DNA from 4 places in the Virgibacillus halodenitrificans genome. Region 2 is predicted to be linked to each of the others. Evidence: riboswitches for the same ligand, from Rfam matches in the RefSeq annotation. Region 2 holds a riboswitch; each other region holds the start of a gene.
The links. A riboswitch is a leader RNA that binds a small molecule or an ion and turns the genes downstream of it on or off. The one in region 2 is predicted to bind S-adenosylmethionine.
Positions count from the first base shown of each region.

Region 1: it holds a riboswitch for S-adenosylmethionine, as region 2 does, so the genes downstream of both, BME96_RS06400 (sodium:solute symporter family protein) here and BME96_RS04945 (methionine ABC transporter ATP-binding protein) in region 2, are expected to answer to the same signal.
Region 3: it holds a riboswitch for S-adenosylmethionine, as region 2 does, so the genes downstream of both, metK (methionine adenosyltransferase) here and BME96_RS04945 (methionine ABC transporter ATP-binding protein) in region 2, are expected to answer to the same signal.
Region 4: it holds a riboswitch for S-adenosylmethionine, as region 2 does, so the genes downstream of both, BME96_RS14850 (LLM class flavin-dependent oxidoreductase) here and BME96_RS04945 (methionine ABC transporter ATP-binding protein) in region 2, are expected to answer to the same signal.

Region 1 is NZ_CP017962.1:1,214,748-1,218,039, forward strand. Features, by position in the region: gene BME96_RS06385 (GNAT family N-acetyltransferase) at 1-314, shown strand, start outside; gene BME96_RS06390 (hypothetical protein) at 401-814, shown strand; gene BME96_RS06395 (hypothetical protein) at 943-1,590, shown strand; SAM riboswitch class I at 1,903-2,009, shown strand; gene BME96_RS06400 (sodium:solute symporter family protein) at 2,154-3,292, shown strand, end outside.
Region 2 is NZ_CP017962.1:961,656-964,947, forward strand. Features, by position in the region: gene BME96_RS04935 (DUF2332 domain-containing protein) at 1-56, shown strand, start outside; gene BME96_RS04940 (pyridoxal phosphate-dependent aminotransferase) at 312-1,496, shown strand; SAM riboswitch class I at 1,552-1,656, shown strand; gene BME96_RS04945 (methionine ABC transporter ATP-binding protein) at 1,765-2,778, shown strand; gene BME96_RS04950 (methionine ABC transporter permease) at 2,768-3,292, shown strand, end outside.
Region 3 is NZ_CP017962.1:2,348,391-2,351,682, forward strand. Features, by position in the region: gene BME96_RS12205 (tRNA 5-(aminomethyl)-2-thiouridylate-methyltransferase MnmM) at 1-105, shown strand, start outside; gene BME96_RS12210 (gamma carbonic anhydrase) at 138-656, shown strand; gene metK (methionine adenosyltransferase) at 775-1,974, opposite strand; SAM riboswitch class I at 2,106-2,213, opposite strand; gene pckA (phosphoenolpyruvate carboxykinase (ATP)) at 2,420-3,292, shown strand, end outside.
Region 4 is NZ_CP017962.1:2,909,349-2,912,640, reverse strand. Features, by position in the region: gene BME96_RS14855 (CoA-acylating methylmalonate-semialdehyde dehydrogenase) at 1-1,436, shown strand, start outside; SAM riboswitch class I at 1,528-1,632, shown strand; gene BME96_RS14850 (LLM class flavin-dependent oxidoreductase) at 1,894-3,267, shown strand.

The DNA of each region.
Region 1 (3,292 bases), 250 kb from region 2:
GGGTTGCTGTAACGGAAGAAGATGAAGTGATTGGTGGAGTGGGAATTGGCCCTTTTGTAGGTGATTCGACGGTTGGTGAGCTGCAAAAGCTATATATTAGCCCGGTACACCAAGGAAAAGGGCTTTCCAAGGAATTAATGCGCGTAGCATTGGATTTTGCTAAGAAGCATTATGCATATTGTTATCTCGAAACTTCTCATGTACTTGAAATTGCAAATCGCCTGTATAGTAAATTCGGTTTCCGCGAACTTACCGAACCGATAGAAGGCTCAGAGCATGGCACGATGGACACGTGGTATATAAAAGAATTATAGAAATAGGAGCTAGTAGCAAGTAAAAAAGCGTCTCTGCAAATTTTTGGCAGTGCCCCAGAATACGGAAAAGTAGGAGCGAAATGAACATGAAGGAAGCTATAAGTATACTTTTAATTATTGGGATTGGAATAATCTTATATAAAAAAGGTATATTGCGGTTTATGAGTACAAAGATAATAAATTATACATATAAAAAGTTGCAACATACACTAACAGTCCGTTACAAAAAATTTACCGGCATAGAGTATTATTATTTTAAATTAAAGAAAGGCGTCAGCTATACACTGAAATTAGACGTCACTGTAGAAGAGGGCGCGTTGGAACTTGAATGGAGGAGCTTTAAAGGTGTAGTGGATAAAAAGCGCTTTGAAGCAGATGGAAATGGTGAACTAACGTTTACTGCAAGTACCCGGTTGTATTCAGTAAGACTTGAGGGAAGCGATACCAAGGGCGGCTGTGTGATTGAAGTAGTCCAAGGCATAAGCAACCAAGCTAACTGAAAGTAGAAATAGAACGTAGGTAAATACCAAAACAAAAGCTGAAAAAGCTCGTGTTGAACTCCTAAGCATTAAAGAAGCGTACATTTATTTCTAAAAAATATATAGAGTGGGTGAGAGGAGGGAATTTTGTGATAAGAAGCAAGTTTACAGTTATTGGCGCTATTATTCTGTTTATTATTTGTATGTGGTTATTCTTTCCATTTCCTGATGATCCCTTGCTACATGCTACTACTATTTTTATGTCCATTCCCATTATGGACCATGATGGTTATATAAAAGCTGGTGTCATTGGTTCATTTTTATTTGTTGTCGCAATGGTATTGCTGATGTTCGGTTTAAGAAAATTCCGTCTTCGATCACTGATTATTGTGATATTCTTATACAGTTTTTTGCCACCAATACTTATCAAAGTATATCAAGAGACACTTGCAGAAGGTATCTTTGCTGTTTCAAAGGAAGATGAGGGGGAATGTGATTTTAATTCAATAAATGAATCCCAGTTAGAGGGCGAATGTCATTTTACGCTTCAAAACCGGAGAAATGAACCAGTGACCTTCGAAGTTCAACTGATCGATTCCTTCATTGATGAAACGCGCATGGAGTCGCTAATAAATGAGGCAGGCCCACACATGTTAGCATTGGAAGCAAACGAGAAAAGAGCAATACATCTAAAAGAAATTATTGATATTACTGGAGTGCAAAACCATATCTCGGAAGGTTCATCTTTCGCCCTTCATTTTAGGCTTATTGATGGAAAAGATGAACGGATCTTATGAGTAGAAGTACACTAAGTAAGTTAAATACAGGAATCGCTCTCTTCATGCTGATTTTCACTTTTTATTATTTCTTTATGATGCAATTTCTATCCCAATCAATGTGATTTTTTCATTTTTATCTGTCATGTTTTTTCTGTTTGGGATTCACTATTTATGCTATAAAGAAAAAGTTTTAGGATGTGTACATATCACCGTGGCATTATTTTTGATTTTTGTTGTTATTAATCCTTTTCTCCCAATACTGTAAAAATGTATTGACTTTTGTGTTGGAATAATGTAAATTGATAAATAATTTAATAAATTAAATGCAACTTCTTATCAAGAGAGGTGGAGGGATTGGCCCTGCGAAACCTCGGCAACAGGCTCTGTAGAGTACTGTGCCAAATCCAACAGACAAGTATTTGTCTGAGAGATAAGAAGAGGATGCTATGATCGTACAGCCCTCTTCTTATTTTGGAAGAGGGTTTTTCTATTTTAAATTAAAAAAGTTTGGAGGCTTTTTAAACGTTAAACAAAGTAATTCGATCTGATTTATAAAATTTTTAAAAAGAGGGGTAGTTTATATGTCATCATATGGATATTGGATGATTATCTTTGCAGTTGGATATACCTTTGTACTAATAATTGCAGGTCAGTTAGCAAAAAGGCGAGTAAACCGACAAGATAGCTACTTTGTTGGTGGGAGAACTTTCAATAAGTGGATTGTGGCATTTTGTATTACAGGGTTATTTTCCGGATCTACGTATATTTCTATTTTGGAGTTATCCTATTTAAATGGCGTTTCAGCAATATGGTATGGGGTGGCTGAAATTGTCCAAATCGTTATTATTGCTTTATTAATAATTCGATCCTTCCGTAAAAAAATGCTAATTACGATTTCCGGACTAATCGGTGATAAATATGGCAGGGCAGCGAGAGGAATGGCAGGTGCTATTACTGCTTTTGCCTTTCCGATGTGGTCTGTGGCGACAGCGATTGCTTTCGCGTCAGCTATGCACGTATTCACAGGCATCTCGCTGACATGGTCTGTAGCATTTACTGCCATCCTGTTGTTTGTATATCTACAGGGAGGAGGGATGTGGTCCATTGCTTTTACGCAAACAATGAATGGCGTGTTATTTTTTCTCATGTTTATTGTTGGTATTGTGGCTTTTTTTATCAACCCGGGAATCGAAGGATTAAAAACGCTAATGGTAGAGTCTCCGTCAATGTTTGCGTTTGATAGTGTTGGTTTACAGGTGATTGTCGCTTGGTTTGGTACCTTTCTGGTAAATGTCATTCTGGCTCAGGCAGCCTTTCAAATGGCGCTCTCATGCAAAGAGCCTGAAGAGGGTCAAAAAGGATTAATGATTGCTGGCGTCTTAGCGGTTCCCTTTATTATTTGTGGCATTCTGTTTGGAGTTGCAGCGGCAGTGGTTGTTCCTAATGCACAAACAGGTCTCATTGCGATTCCGCTTTATTTAATGGAAGTACTACCTGCGCCATTAGTCGGCATTTTCTTTCTTGGTGTGTGGGGCTGTGCATTGAGCTGGGGAGCACCGTGTCAATTTTCTGGGGCTACCAGTCTTGGGCGTGACGTGGGAGGCGCTTTACATCCACGGGCCAGTGAGAATCAGCTAGTTTTTTATACGAAAGTTTCCCTCCTTCTATTAACTGTATTAATGATTATCTTTGGTATGCTTCGGACAGAACAATCCGCGTG
Region 2 (3,292 bases):
TTGGAGAAACGGAGGGACATGGCAGGTGGTTTACTTGGAATCTATCTGGTAAATAATGCAGTTGTGTTCCTGTCTCTTAAATCAGACGATCTCTCTCTCAAATTTCTGAGAAGTCTCTCATACCTGGTCGTTTTTTCTCATTTGCGTTTAGGCGTCTCTCAAACTATTGAGCTTGTGGCTCATATAGCCAGGCGAGTGTCTCAAATTTATAATTTCTCTCTCATTTAGTTCAGAAAAATCTGCTTTACAAATAATTATTTCTCCTATAGTATAAATAGTTAGAATTTTATTACTTCAGGAGTGTGAGAATGGTGCAGACCTTTGAGTTTTCTGATACATTAAAAAGACTCCCGGAACAGTTTTTTGCCAGTCTTGTTATGAAAGCAAAAAAGCTGACGGATGCTGGGCATGACGTTATAAATCTTGGACAGGGAAATCCTGATCTACCTACACCACAGCATATCGTGGATGAATTAAAAGCTGCTGCTGATAACCCAACATATCATAAATACTCTCCGTTCACTGGGCAACCTTTTTTGAAACAGGCCATTGCCTCTTTTTATAAGCGGGAATATGGAGTGGATATTGATCCAAATACAGAGGTTGCTATTTTATTTGGTGCTAAAACGGGGTTAGTGGAAATCAGTCAGTGTCTGTTAAATCCAGGTGATTTAGCATTAGTGCCAGACCCAGGTTATCCAGATTATATGTCGGGTATTGCTCTGTCGAATGCGATACCAGCCTATATGCCTTTGCTGGAGAAGAATGACTTTTTGCCGGATTATGGCGAGTTAGATGAGAAAACATTGGAAGATGCAAAGCTATTGTTCTTGAATTATCCCAATAACCCTACTGCGGCAACCGCAAATAAGAAATTATTTGATGAAACAATTGCTTTAGCCAATAAATATAGCATTTGTGTTGTACATGACTTTGCTTATGGTGCAATCGGTTTTGATGGGGAAAAACCTCAAAGCTTTTTACAGTCGGAAGGGGCTAAAGACGTTGGGGTAGAAATGTATACTTTATCAAAAACATATAATATGGCTGGATGGCGAGTTGGTTTTGCGGTGGGAAATCCTTCTGTTATTAAAAGCTTAAATTTAATCCAGGATCATCTATATGTAAGTCTTTTTGGAGCGGTGCAGCAGGCTGCTGAAAAAGCATTGCTTGGCGATCAGTCTGCTGTTGAAAAATTAGTAAATACATATGAAAAAAGACGTAATGTATTTGTGGAGAAACTTCAAGAGATTGGCTGGAATGTACCGAAATCCAAAGGCACCTTCTTCACTTGGCTACCTGTACCAGATGGTTATACCTCCGAAACATTTTCAGATCTTCTGCTGAACGAAGCGCATGTGGTAGTGGCTCCAGGAAATGGGTTCGGTAAAAATGGGGAAGGTTATGTACGTGTAGGCCTGCTGGCAAGTGAAGAGCGATTAATAGAAGCTGCAGAAAGAATCGGAAAAATGGAGATATTCCAAAAAAAGCATTGACAAAAGACTTTTGTCGGATTATGATAAAAGCTACCTAATTGAATAGTAAGAATTTTTCTTATCGAGAGTGACGGAGGGAAAGGCCCTGAGATGTCACAGCAACCTTCCAATTGGAGTGGTGCTACTTCCTGCAGAATGTTTTCATTCTGAGAGATAAGTGTTGATAAATCGTTTATCATTCACCCTCTTTCATAATGAAAGGGGGTTTTTGTATGGATTATAAATAGGTGGCTTATTAGTAAAATGCAGGATGGGAAGGTACGAGTCTATGATTGTAATTAAGGATTTATCTAAAATTTACAAAGCAAAAACAGGCCATGTTGTCGGAGTAGATAAGGTTAATTTAGAAGTACATAAGGGAGAGATTTACGGTATTGTTGGGTATAGTGGAGCCGGAAAGAGCTCTTTAATTCGCTGTATGAACATACTTGAAAGGCCAACCTCCGGTAAGGTAATTGTTGATGGAGTCGATTTACTAAGGTTATCTCCAAAGGGGCTGCGTAAGGCAAGGCAGTCGATTGGAATGATTTTTCAGGGATTTTATTTAGCTTCAGCAAAGACAGTATTTGATAATGTCGCTTTTGCTTTAAAAGCAGCTGGCATCCCAACTGAAAAACGAAAAAAACGTGTGCTTGAGTTACTCAAGCTTGTTGGATTAGCCGATAAAGCAGAGCAATATCCTGCACAATTAAGTGGTGGTCAAAAGCAACGGGTTAGTATTGCTCGAGCCCTTGCTAACAACCCAAAGGTTTTACTTTGTGATGAGGCAACCTCCGCGCTTGACCCGAGCACGACTAAATCTATATTAGCTTTATTGAAAAAGATTAATCATGAGCTTGGAATTACTATTGTGTTAATTACGCATGAGATGGAGGTCGTGAAGGAAATCTGTGACAGATGTGCCGTTATGCAGGACGGCAAGATCATTGAACAGGGAGCTACTTATGAAATATTCTCTAACCCTAAAGAAGAACTTACCAAGCAATTCATCGACACGGTATTAAATTTTGATCTGCCTAAACAACTTTTGGAGCAATGTAAAGGGATGATTCTCCAGCTTCAGTTTAGAGGTGATCTTGCAAGTGATCCAATTGTTTCCGATATGCTACAAGCACATAAAGTTAGTGCGAATATTCTTCACGGAAAAGTAGAGTACATTAAGGAAAAGCCACTGGGGATTTTTATTATGGAGCTATTAGGTGACTTGGATGAAATGGAAAGAGCAAGAAGATATGTGGAAGAGCGATTACAGCAGGTGGAGGTGATTCAGCATGCTCGATAGAATCATAGAAATTTTACCAGAACTTAATGTGGCTTTCTATGAAACATTGATTATGGTAGGTATTGGATTACTCGTTGCTCTTATAATAGGTTTACCTGTTGGTATTCTTTTGTTTGTAACGGAGCGGGGATTATTCTGGCAAAATCGTGTGGCGAAGACAATACTAGGCGTTATTGTAAATCTGATCCGCTCTATACCGTTTATTATTTTACTTGTGTTCCTACTCCCATTTACCGACTTTCTTGTTGGAACAACAACAGGAGCCATCGCAGCATCTGTTTCGCTTTCCGTTGCGGCAATTCCATTCTATGCGCGAATCGTTGAATCTGCTGCCAGGGAAATTGATAAGGGAGTCATTGAAGCTGCCATTGCAGTTGGCGCTTCTCCGTGGTTAATCATTAAGGATATTATCCTCCCTGAGACGAAGCCGGGATTAATTAGTGGAATAACCATCACAGCAATTAGCCTGATTGGCTACTCCGCAATGGCTGGAACAATTGGTGGCGGTGGAATT
Region 3 (3,292 bases), 1.4 Mb from region 2:
AAACACGTAATGAATTTGGATCAAAACGATTACAATGTAGTTCAATATGGCTTTATCAATCAAAAAAACAATCCACCATTTATTATCGCTATTGAGAAAAAATAATAAGAAATATCGTATTTTAAAGGAGGATTACTATGGAATACCACGCCTATAAAGGAAAAGTACCCACTGTACATGAAACAGCTTTTATTGCTAAGGATGCCACTATCATTGGTGATGTATCCATAGACGAACAAACAAGTGTCTGGTTCAAAACTGTTATAAGAGGAGATGTAGCTCCAACAAAAATAGGTAAAAGAGTTAGTATCCAGGACTTAACTATGCTTCATCAAAGTCCGAATCTGCCTCTTATTATAGAAGATGATGTTACCATCGGCCATCAGGTAACCTTACATTCCGCAGTAATTAAGAAAAACGCTCTTATCGGTATGGGCTCTATTATATTGGACGGTGCAGAAGTTGGAGAGAATGCATTTATTGGTGCAGGTAGCCTTATTCCTCCGGGCAAAAAAATTCCACCAAATGTATTGGCATTAGGAAGACCTGCTAAAGTAGTGAGGGAATTGAATGAAAAAGATTATGCAGAAATGGATAGAATAAGAAATTCCTACGTAGAAAAAGGAAAATATTATAAAGACAATACAGATCTATAGTACAAAGGCAACTTAGGCTTTACAAAAACGTCCACGGCCAGTCAGTAAAACGATGAACAACATTATTCAGAATTAACAAAGGCTATTGCAGCTAATCCAGCTGCAATTGCCTTTGATTTTAATTCAATGTTAAAGCTTTAAGCTCTTCTACTTTATCTGTTTTTTCCCAAGGAAATAATAGGTCAGTTCTTCCAAAATGTCCGTAAGCAGCAGTACTTTTGAAAATCGGTTTCTGTAGATCCAGCATACGGATAATTCCAGCCGGTCGAAGATCAAATAACTTGCGAACGGCTTCAACTAATACTTCTTCACTGACTTTTCCTGTTCCAAAAGTATTAATGGCAATAGAAACCGGTTCAGCTACACCGATTGCGTATGCTAGTTGAACCTCACAAGATTTAGCCAATTCGGCTGCCACAATATTTTTCGCAACATAACGAGCAGCATATGCAGCAGAACGGTCTACTTTCGTTGAATCTTTCCCACTAAACGCTCCTCCGCCATGACGAGCGTATCCTCCATACGTGTCTACAATTATTTTACGACCAGTTAACCCAGCATCACCTTGTGGACCTCCAATAACAAAGCGACCAGTTGGATTTATAAAGTACTTTGTATTTTCATCTAACAAATCATTTGGTACTACAGGCCGAATTACTTCTTCAATAATGTCGTTTTCAATTTGCTCTAAAGTAATATCTTGATGGTGCTGCGTAGAGATTACAATAGTATCTATGCGTATAGGTTGGTCATTTTCATCATATTCTACGGTTACCTGTGTTTTTCCATCAGGTCGTAAATATTCAAGTATCTTATCTTTTCTTACATCAGCCAACCGCTTCGCTAATTTATGTGCAAGAGAAATAGGCAGTGGCATAAGCTCGTCTGTCTCATCACAGGCAAAACCAAACATCAAGCCTTGGTCTCCAGCCCCAATCGCAGCAATCTCATCATCACTCATTTTCCCCTGCCGAGCCTCGAGGGCCTTATCTACTCCACCAGCTATATCTGGGGATTGTTCATCAATTGCTGTTAGTACAGCACAGGTTTCTGCATCGAAACCAAATTTAGCTCGTGTGTAACCAATGTCCTTTATAGTTTGTCTTACAATTGCAGGAATATCAACATAAGTAGTTGTTGATATTTCTCCGGAAACTAATACAAGCCCAGTTGTTACTGTTGTCTCACATGCAACACGGGCATAAGGATCTGTTTTTAAAATTTCATCAAGAATTGCATCAGATATTTGGTCAGATATTTTATCAGGATGCCCTTCTGTTACTGATTCAGATGTAAACAAACGACGATTTGCAGCCATATGGCGAAATCCTCCTTTTATAATTATTTTACGGACCTCTATTTATCAAGTATCATTATTTTTAAAGGATGATTTTGTTAAACAAAAAAAGCCCTTCCTACAATGGCGAGGAAAGGAATAGTGGCCTTTCGCTCTTATTGTTCAAGGAAATATCCTTGCACCAGATTAGCACCTTTTCACCAAGAGTGATGGTTGCTGGGTTTCATAGGGTCTGTCCCTCCGCCAACTCTGAATAAGAGAGTATCCGTTCGAATTTTAGCTTATCTAAACAGGACCCTGCTGTCAACTAAATAATTCTTCGCGCTTAATTGTCATACGAGTCACAATTATTAATATCGATAATAGTATGGACTATTATGTTAAATGTGTTATACTAATAATCAGATTATGAAATTCACTATAAAGTAGTGATATAAAAACTTTCCCATAAAGGCAGGTATCTTATATGAAAACAGTTGAGAGATCATCATTAAAAGAGCTTTACACACATGGAAACCTAAATGAAAATTTATCCGTTCCGGTATTAGTTGAGAAAATTCTCTCTCGGAATGAAGGTGTGCTTACTTCAACTGGCTCCGTTTGTGCGACAACAGGAAAGTATACTGGCCGTTCACCTAAAGATAAGTTTATAGTCAAAGATGAAGTTTGCGAAAAATATATTGATTGGGGAGCTGTCAATCAATCCATTGATGAAGAATCCTTTGAGAAACTTTATAAGAAGGTTATATCTTATTTAACCGAAAAAGAAGAGTTATTTCAATTTAAAGGCTTCGCGGGTGCCGATAAAAAATACCGATTACCAATTCAAGTAATAAATGAGTATGCATGGCATAATTTATTTGCCCGTCAGCTATTTATAACACCAACTAATGAAGAACTTAAAACACATCAGGCAGAGTTTACGGTGGTGTCTGCCCCTACTTTTAAAGCAGATCCGAAGGTGGATAATACTAACTCGGAAGCATTTGTAATTGTATCGTTTAAAAAACGTATCATTCTTATTGGTGGAACAGAGTATGCAGGTGAAATTAAAAAGTCCATCTTCTCTGTAATGAATTATTTATTACCTCAACGAGATGTTTTATCCATGCATTGCTCTGCTAATGTAGGTCAAGAAGGGGACGTGGCATTGTTCTTCGGTCTTTCAGGCACCGGGAAAACAACCTTGTCTGCAGACCCCTATAGGAAATTAATTGGGGATGATGAACACGCCTGGAGTCCAAATGGAGTATTTAATATTGAAGGCGGTTGCTATGCAAAGTGTATTAACTTATCAGCTGAAAAAGAGCCTCAAATATTTAATGCCATCCGGTTTGGA
Region 4 (3,292 bases), 1.9 Mb from region 2:
TAAAGAATTATGTTGGAGGAAAATGGATGAAGGCAAACTGTGATCGCACAGCAGAAGTTTTTAACCCGGCAACAGGTGAAGTAATTGCCCATGTGCCGATTTCTTCACAGAAGGATGTAGACATAGCAGTTGAAACAGCGAGCCAAGCATTTCAATCTTGGAAGGAAGTAGCTGTACCAAGAAGGGCGAGGATTTTATTCAAATATCAACAATTGCTTGTAGATAACTGGAACGAATTAGCCGAGCTAATCACCATTGAAAATGGAAAAAGTGTGAAGGAAGCTTATGGAGAAGTGCAACGAGGTATAGAATGTGTAGAATACGCAGCAGGTGCACCATCATTAATGATGGGATCGCAGCTTCCAACCATAGCAACAGATCTGGAATCTGGTGTCTATCGTTACCCGATTGGGGTTATCGGAGGCATTACTCCATTTAATTTTCCAATGATGGTACCTGCGTGGATGTTCCCAATGGCCATTGTGACAGGGAATACGTTTGTAATGAAACCATCTGAACGAACGCCTTTATTAGCAAATCGCTTAGCTGAATTACTTGAAGAAGCTGGCCTTCCAGAAGGTGTGTTTAATATTGTTCATGGCGGTCATGATGTAGTTAACGGTTTATTGGATCATAAGGATGTTGCAGCAATTTCTTTTGTAGGGTCTCAACCAGTAGCGGAATATGTATACAAAAAAGGTACCAGCAACTTGAAACGGGTTCAAGCGCTTGCCGGAGCAAAAAATCACTCTATCGTACTAAAGGATGCAGACTTGGAAAATGCAACAACACAAATTATTTCTGCTGCATTCGGTTCTGCAGGAGAAAGGTGCATGGCATGTTCGGTAGTAGCAGTGGAAGAGGAAATTGCAGATCAATTTATTGAAATGCTTGTGAATAAAGCGAACGAGCTTAAAATTGGAAATGGATTAAATGAAGATGTTTTCCTTGGCCCGGTGATTAGAGAGCAACATAAGCAGAGAACTCTGCAATATATCGAAACTGGTGAGAAGGAGGGCGCTAAACTCATTCGGGATGGCCGGGAGGATGCTGATACGAAGCGTGAAGGCTATTTTGTAGGACCAACTATCTTTGATCATGTAACAAGTGAGATGAAGATATGGCAGGATGAAATTTTTGCACCAGTATTGGCGATTAGTAGAGTGGAAAATTTAGAGAGTGCTATTAATCTAACTAATAAATCAAGATTTGCAAATGGCGCTTGCCTCTTTACTAGAGATGGCGGGTATGTACGTACGTTTCGTGAGAAGATTGATGCAGGAATGTTAGGCGTAAATATTGGTGTGCCTGCTCCAATGGCTTTCTTCCCGTTTTCAGGCTGGAAAGATTCTTTTTATGGTGATCTACATGCAAATGGAAAGGATGGCCTTGAATTCTATACAAGAAAAAAGGTATTAACTACAAGATGGGTATAAAGTAATATTTTTGAATAATTTTAAAATTCTTTCTTGACAGTAATCTGCTGTTTAGTTAAGATGAATACAATTTAAAAATTGAATAAGTCATTTCTTATCTAGAGTCGGGGGAGGAACCTGGTCCTGTGATCCCGCAGCAACCGTTACATGTAACAAGGTGCTAAATCCAGCAAGCGTGCAGCTTGAAAGATGAGATGGGTGGATATATTAAAAAACCTCTTTCTCATCGGGAAGAGGTTTTTTATTTAAGCACTCTAAGCTTTTAAAACAACAAGATAGCACTAGTTGAACATAGAACTAGAAATTTATGGAACCAAATCACTAGGTGAATATTTTATCAACAGTAATCGAGTGATGATAAGTTGGATTGGAATGCTTATTTAATAAACCAAGTAAATCGATTGGTAAAGTTATTTATTGTTTCAGGCAACTAATTTTAAAAAAGGAGTTTTGTTACATGAAAAAGCAAATTCATTTAAATGGATTCATTCAAAATTCACCATCTCCACATTCGACAGGACTTTGGAAGTATAAGGAGGACCAAGGGACAGAGCATAATCAATTAACCTATTGGATTAATGCTGCAAAAACATTAGAACGCGGAAAGTTCGACGCATTGTTTATTGCAGATGTACTTGGAACGTATAGTGTTTATGGAAACAGCCATGATGCAGCGGTAAAACATGCGGTACAGTTACCTGCACATGATCCAGTTATCCCTATTGCAGCAATGGCTGCTGCAACAAAATATTTAGGTTTTGCACCAACTATTTCCACAACCTATGCCCAGCCATATTCTCTGGCAAGGCAGTTATCAACACTTGATCATTTAACTGGTGGAAGACTTGCCTGGAATGTAGTTACTTCGTATTTGGAAAGTGAGGCAGTTAACTTAGGGCTTTCCGGTCGACTACCCAAAGAACTCCGTTATGATCGAGCAGATGAGTTTTTGGAAGTTGTCTATAAGTTATGGGAGTATAGCTGGGAAGTAGATGCGGTGGTACATGATAAGAAGAACGATACATTTGCAGATCCAGCCAAAGTACACACCATTAATCATGAAGGTGAATTTTTTAAAGTACCTGGTCCTCATTTGGTAGAGCCATCCCTTCAACAGACCCCTGTATTGTTTCAGGCAGGAGCTTCACCGAAAGGAAGGGACTTTGCCGCCAAACATGCGGAAGCTGTTTTTACTAAGAACCATTCATTGGAGGCACTGAAAAACTATACCGCTGATATTCGCAGACGTACAAAGCAACAGGGACGGGATCCACGTAACGTACTAATATTTCCAATGATCCTTCCAATTATTGGTTCTACTGAAGAAGAGGCGCATGCAAAGCTTCATGAATTAACCAACCATGTCAGCTATGAAGGAACAGCCTCGCTCTTATCTGGTCATACAGGAATTGATTTCTCAGCTTATGACCCCGACCAATACCTGCAGGATATGGACACGGATGCAGTTCAAGGCAATCTCGATATGTATACAAAGGATCCGAATAAGAAATGGACGTTACGTGAAGCAATTAAAAATCATGGACTTGGAAATGGCACCGTTAAATTTATTGGAACTCCTGAGCAGATTGCTGATCAAATTGAACAATGGGCATTTGAAGGAGATGCAGATGGTTTTAATATTGCTCAAGCCTATTCTCCAGGTACGTTTACAGAATTTGTAGATCACGTTGTCCCAGAATTACAAAAGCGCGGTATATACAGAAAGGAATACGAGGGTGAAACGCTCCGAGAAAATATGTTTGGAAAAGGAAGACGTCATCTTCCAGAAGATCACCCGGCAAGAAGGCTCGGTATTATTCAACCAACTTAATAGTTAACTGCTTTTCTATAAAAAT